Prochlorococcus marinus str. MIT 0912: one gene and its partner. Each later gene encodes a partner of the first gene's protein in a complex. Links are inferred from orthologs where the notes say so. Each region holds a gene or a part of one and is shown on either strand. Other genes may lie near its edges.

Evidence for each region.
Region 2: the proteins of dnaB (region 1) and dnaG are in contact, whole or in part, in a crystal structure (PDB 2R6A), measured with the Geobacillus stearothermophilus proteins. The link is inferred for Prochlorococcus marinus str. MIT 0912 from one-to-one orthologs. Residues at the interface, in WP_033016901.1 of Geobacillus stearothermophilus: Ser13, Glu15, Ala16, Gln18, Glu91, Leu92, Asp94, Ala95, Val96, Pro97, Thr98, Ala99, Ala100, Asn101, Tyr104, Tyr105, Ile108; in WP_049624496.1 of Geobacillus stearothermophilus: Lys456, Leu457, Leu458, Pro459, Ala460, Asn463, Ala464, Leu467, Leu535, Leu536, Ile537, Ala538, Gln544, Glu545, Asp548, Tyr549, His552.

What each region holds. Positions count from the first base shown.
Region 1 is NZ_CP114783.1:1,252,040-1,255,194, forward strand. The notes cover bases 233-3,053. They hold dnaB (replicative DNA helicase), read left to right. Parts: upstream 233-844; coding sequence 845-2,263; downstream 2,264-3,053. Other genes in these bases: O5640_RS07330 (acyl-CoA desaturase), read left to right, coding at 233-286; rplI (50S ribosomal protein L9), read left to right, coding at 329-787; mnmG (tRNA uridine-5-carboxymethylaminomethyl(34) synthesis enzyme MnmG), read left to right, coding at 2,297-3,053. In the rest of the region: more of O5640_RS07330, read left to right, coding at 1-232; more of mnmG, read left to right, coding at 3,054-3,155. UniProt on the Escherichia coli protein: The main replicative DNA helicase, it participates in initiation and elongation during chromosome replication. Travels ahead of the DNA replisome, separating dsDNA into templates for DNA synthesis.
Region 2 is NZ_CP114783.1:266,149-269,446, forward strand. The notes cover bases 174-3,137. They hold dnaG (DNA primase), read left to right. Parts: upstream 174-623; coding sequence 624-2,651; downstream 2,652-3,137. Other genes in these bases: O5640_RS01405 (DMT family transporter), read right to left, coding at 174-575; O5640_RS01415 (hypothetical protein), read left to right, coding at 2,674-2,973; O5640_RS01420 (serine hydroxymethyltransferase), read right to left, coding at 2,983-3,137. Outside these bases: more of O5640_RS01405, read right to left, coding at 1-173; more of O5640_RS01420, read right to left, coding at 3,138-3,298. UniProt on the Escherichia coli protein: RNA polymerase that catalyzes the synthesis of short RNA molecules used as primers for DNA polymerase during DNA replication.

The DNA of each region.
Region 1 (3,155 bases):
GGGAATTCCTCTAAGACTTGTTTTTGTTTATCACATAACTTGGCTAGTTAATTCAGCAACTCATTGTTGGGGTTCTATTGCATATGAGAGTGGGGATAATTCCAAAAATAATAAATGGGTGGCAGCACTTACATTTGGAGAAGGATGGCACAATAATCATCATGCTTTTCCTAATTCAGCGAAGCATGGTCTTCAACGAAATCAAATAGATTTAACTTGGCAACACATACGCTTTTTGAAAGCAATTGGCTTAGCCAAAAAAATTAGACTCCCTATCGCGTCGTAATATTACTAACAACAACTAAATAGAATTAATTTATTTCGATCCATGGCTAAGCGAGTTCAAGTAGTTCTAAATGAAGACATAAAAAGTCTTGGCAAAGATGGTGACCTTGTTGAGGTTGCTCCTGGTTTTGCAAGAAACTTTTTATTACCCAACAAAAAAGCATTACCAGTTACTCCAACTGTTTTAAAACAAGTTGAGCACAGAAGAGCAAAACAAGCAGAAAAAGAAGCAGCAAAAAAACAAGAAGCTATTGATTTCCAAACAGCTCTGACAACAATTGGAAGATTTACTGTCAAAAAACAAGTAGGAGAGGATGGTGTCTTATTTGGAACAGTGACGAATGGAGATGTAGCAGAAGTTGTAAAAGAAGCTACTAAAAAAGATATAGATCGTAGAGACATATCTGTCCCTGAGATACATGGTGTTGGGAAATATAAAGTGCAAATCAAGCTTCATAACGAGGTCAATGCTGAGATAAACCTTGAAGTTACAAGTTACTAATAGTTGCATCTTTGCCTGAACAAGCCAAAGTAGGTGTCCTTGTCCATCAAGCAATAAATGATAAGCACCCCCTCATCAAACAATGGGGATTTTTCAAAACAAGCTAGAGATTTTGGAGCTTTTAACAATTCCAAGATTGAGAATCCTCGTTTTGAAGCTCAACCTGACCAAATACCACCACAAAATTTAGAAGCAGAAGAATCTGTTCTTGGTGGAATTTTATTGGATCCTGATGCGATAGGACGAATAGCTGATTTGCTACAAGTTGAAGCTTTTTACATATCTGCTCATCGAGAAATATATAGAACTGCATTAATGCTTCATAGCCAAGGCAAGCCTACAGATTTAACAGCAATGAGTGCTTGGCTTGCCGATACAAATTCTTTAGAAAAAGTGGGAGGCAACAACCGATTAGTTGAACTAGTTGAAAGAGTTACATCTACAGCTTCAATCGAACAAGTTGCCAAATTAATAAGCGATAAATTTCTGCGCAGACAATTAATTAAATCTGGGAATGATGTGATCAAATTAGGCTTTGACCAAAGTCTTCCCATGGAAGAAGCCATTGATCAAGCTGAACAGAAGATTTTTGCTATTAGCCAAGAGCAACCATCCAAAGGTTTAACACCCACTGCAGAAATTCTGACAACTACGTTCAATGAAATAGAAAGTAGATCACTTGGTACATCAGTCGCAGGCATACCGGTTAATTTTTACGATTTGGATGCAATGACACAAGGACTTCAGAGGAGCGATCTAATAATTGTGGCAGGAAGACCAGCGATGGGAAAAACTTCAATTGTCCTTAATTTGGCTAAAAACGTAGCGCAACTGCATGACCTACCTGTTTGTGTATTCAGTCTAGAGATGAGTAAAGAGCAACTAACTTACAGGCTGCTATCAAGCGAGGTAGGTATTGAAAGCAGTCGATTAAGAACAGGACGGTTGCAACAAGATGAATGGCCATTACTTGGTCAAGGTATTAATACACTTGGTCAATTACCAATCTTTATTGACGACAAACCAAATTCAAGTGTTCTTGAGATGAGGTCCTTATGTCGTCGTCTCATTGCTGAACAAGGTAAAGAGCTTGGACTAATTGTTATTGATTATCTACAACTAATGGAAGGTACTTCACCCGATAATCGAGTTCAAGAAATCTCAAGAATCACTCGAGGTCTTAAAGGTATGGCAAGAGAACTTAAAGTCCCTGTCATCGCTTTATCTCAATTAAGTAGAGGGGTGGAATCAAGAACCAATAAAAGACCAATGCTAAGCGATCTACGAGAATCTGGGTCAATAGAACAAGATGCGGACTTGGTTCTAATGATTTATAGGGATGAGTATTACAATCCAGAAACTACTGATAGAGGCATTACAGAAGTTATCGTGACAAAACACCGAAATGGGCCAGTTGGAACAGTTAAATTACTTTTTGAACCCCAATTCACTAGATTTAGAAATCTTGCTGCTTAATTGTTCGAGAATTAAAGTCCTAATGCTTAATAGATGATTACTAAACAATCTTCAAATGAAAGTTTTGACGTAATCGTTGTCGGAGGTGGTCATGCAGGCTGCGAGGCTGCGCTGACTTCAGCAAGATTAGGTTTGAATACTGCTTTATTTACACTTAATTTAGATCGAATTGCATGGCAACCTTGTAACCCAGCTGTCGGGGGTCCAGCTAAAAGTCAATTAGTTCATGAAGTTGATGCCTTAGGCGGAATAATTGGAAAATTAGCAGATTTAACTGCTCTTCAAAAAAGGGTCCTTAACGCAAGCAGAGGTCCTGCAGTGAGAGCATTGAGAGCACAAACAGATAAGCGATTATATGCACATGAAATGCTAAAAATCCTTCAAAACACCCCTAATTTAAAGATTAGAGAGGCAATGGTTACTGGACTAGAAATCGAACATTATCCCAATCAGATTGAAAACAATACACGAGACATGAAAGAGAGAATTGGATTTATAAAGGGAGTTAAAACCTATTTTGGAAGCGTTTTTCAAGCCAAAGCAGTTGTACTTACAACAGGAACCTTTTTAGGAGGAAGAATTTGGATTGGGAATCAATCTATGAGTGCAGGTCGAGCAGGTGAGCAAGCCTCTGAGGGCTTAACTGAAGAATTGCAAAAGTTAGGCTTTACTACTGATCGTTTAAAAACAGGAACCCCTGCACGCGTCGATAGACGAACTATTGATCTTGACTGCCTAGATGAGCAATTGAGCGATGCTTCAGATAAATTCTTTTCTTTTGATCCTCTGTCGTGGAAAAGTGGAGAACAAATGAGTTGCCATATCACTCGAACAACACAAGAAACTCACCAACTTATTAAAAACAATCTTCATTTAACACCTATTTATGGAG
Region 2 (3,298 bases), 990 kb from region 1 along the record:
TAGTAAATAATTACAAGTGGGTGTTCTTTGGAAGATAGTTTTCTTACACATATATAGGCTAGTGATGTCATTAAGGCCCCTAATATCGCAATGATTATTGCTAAGGCTGTCTCTGTAATATTATTGTTAGAGTTAAATTCTGGTTGACTAACTAATACAATTCCTATCCAACCTATAATGATTGAATATAGTATTCTCTTTAATATAAACTCCTTTAGAATTATGTATGCACATATCACCGTAAAAGTAGGATAAATGTATTGTATTACGGTCGCTGTTGCTATGGGTAATATTGTAAGAGCTTTGAAGATACAAAATAGTGCAACTGTTCCTAGAAAACCCCTCGTAATCAATAATCTTTTCTGATAACCCCAAGGGTTTATTTTATTTTTATATAAGAAAAATCTTGTTATTATTATACTTATAGTAGCCCTAGCAAAAACAAGTTCTGAAATAGGTATCCTTCCTCCAATAGCCTTAACACAAACACTCATAAGGCTAAAGGCAAATCCGCTACCTATTAAAAATTTGACCCCTTTTAAATTTTTTTCATCTGTAAACTGTTTTTCTCTCAATTTCTAAATCTCTTAACTAAATATTTAAAGATCAATTAAAATTATTATATGGCATCTGCTCGACTACATCCAAGGACTATTGAGTCTGTTAAAGAGCGTGTAGATATTGTTGATGTAGTTGGTGAACACGTTGTCTTAAAGAAAAAAGGTAAAGAATATGTTGGAATATGCCCTTTTCATGATGATAGTAAGCCTTCAATGTCAGTAATTCCTGGCAAGCAGTTTTATTATTGTTTTTCATGTGGAGCTGGTGGTAATGCGATTAAATTTTTGATGGAGTTTCAGAGGCAAAGTTTTAGTGATGTTGTGCTTGAACTGGCTAAAAAATATCAAGTACCAATTGATACAGTTGAAGGACCTCAGCAAGAAAGACTCAAGCATCAGATTTCACGTAGAGATACACTTTATCGTGTTTTGAAACTTGCTACAGGTTGGTTTAGAAATCAATTAAATTCTCCATGTGGAGAAAATGCTCTTAATTATCTTAAAAATAAACGTCATTTAAGTGATGGTACTCTAATCAATTTTGAGCTTGGATTCGCACCAGATAACTGGGATTCATTGCTCCAATATTTTGTAAATATAGAAAAAGTCAGTGTTGAGATTCTTGAATCGGCAGGATTAATTGTTCCTCGAAAGGGAGGTAATGGTTTTTATGACAGATTTCGTAATCGTATTATTGTTCCTATACATGACAGGCAAAAAAGAGTTATTGGTTTTGGAGGGCGAAGTCTTGATGGTTCAGAACCTAAGTATTTAAATTCACCTGAGACTGAAATCTTCGAAAAAGGTAAAAATCTTTTTGGTTTAGACAAATCAGCTCTTTCAATTAGGAAAAAAGATTATGCAGTTGTTGTTGAAGGATATTTTGATGTAATGGCACTTCATGATTCTGGTATTACAAATGTTGTTGCCTCTTTGGGAACTGCATTAAGTAGCAATCAAATAACGCTTCTTTCTCGTTCTACAGATAGTAAAAAGATCCTTCTTAATTTTGACTCAGACAATGCGGGAATACGAGCTGCTAATCGAGCTATTAGTGAGGTAGAAAACCTTGCTATTCAAGGTCAGCTTGACTTAAGAGTTCTTCAATTACCTTCAGGTAAAGATCCAGATGAGTTCCTTAAGGATAATCCACCATCCGAATATGAAGCATTAGCAAATAAATCACCTCTCTGGATGGATTGGCAAATAGATCAATCATTGAAGGATTTAGATTTAAATCAATCTGACCAATTTCAGGAAGCTGTTAGTGCTTTAGTAAGTCTTCTTGGCAAGCTACCACAAACTGCTATCAGAACTCATTATCTACAGAAGGTCGCGCAGCGTCTTAGTGGAGGTCAAGGTAGATTCGCTCTACAACTAGAGGAAGATTTACGCAATCAAATTAGTGGCCAAAGATGGCATGGTCGTTCTAAGAAATATGATAAACCTCAAGAAATTAGTCTAAGAGAAAGAAGCGAAGCAGATATACTTTTTACTTATATTCACTGTCCTAATTATCGATCTTATATTCGTTATGAATTGCGGCTAAGGGACTTAGATAATTTTACAATCAATCATCATAGAGCAATATGGTCAACTATAAGTAATATTGAGGAGGATAAGTTCGGTTCTGATACTGTTGAGAATATTAATCGTTCTAATGATTCAAATAATATTTTAGCTGATGTCGATTTAATTAAAAACTTGTTAGATAACTTCCTCATTAATGATAATGAACATCTTCCTAAACTTAACCCTTTTTTAGAGAGCACTGAACTTCGCTTAGCTACACTAAGCGACCCCGAGTCCCTTATTCGTGGATCTCTAGCTGCTCTTGAAAAGCAAAAATCTTTAAAGCGTTGTAGACACTTAATTGAGGCATGGAGCTCTCAACGATTACAAACTCTTGAAAACTGTATTGCCTCTCTTATTGTTCAGGAAACTTCTCAACCTAGTAATACATCTGATATGGAACAGAAAGTTATTAGCATGTTTGAAGAGTTAAATAATGAAGCTATAAACTTTCAACAACTTTATTATGCTGAGAGAAAACATATATTAAATTTAGATAAACAGCGATGTTATAAATGATTTTATATAGTTATATTTATCAATGAAAAACTCCTCTCCATTTAAATTAGATGAATGTTTTTTATCTAATGAACTTTGGCCTAATTTTATCAACAAAATTGGATTTATTAAAGCAAATTTAGCTATACGTCAAGCTCTCGATCTTCAGAGAATGCAGGGATCGACTTCTACTCTCCCTGTTCTTATCCTCGAGACCTGTGGAACTGCTCTTATTAATTCCAAGGCTGTTAAGACTTATATTGGTCTTTCTTACTTAGATCAAGGAATGGTTTTGATTTTTAGTAGTAAATTAAATGCCATTCAATTACTTAGAGAAAATTAATATAACTAATTATAGACAATATTTTTTTAATTCTTTCTCTACTAATTTTGGTTTATCTTCTAATATATATGCTTGCCTCTCTTTTTCTTCCTCTCCAGATATTTTTATAGATCCATTTAAGGCCTTCATCTTTGAGGCATTCATTAAAAACTTTTTCTCTATTTTTAATATATTTCCATTATTGCATTCTTGAGCAACATGAACAGCTTCATGTCTTAATGCTTTTTTTATATGTAAGGCTGTCCTTTCGAATATATCTTTATCTCTTTTTTTTATAAGCGTATAACCCTCTCTCCTTTTAGCATTTTTTGTACAAAGTACGATT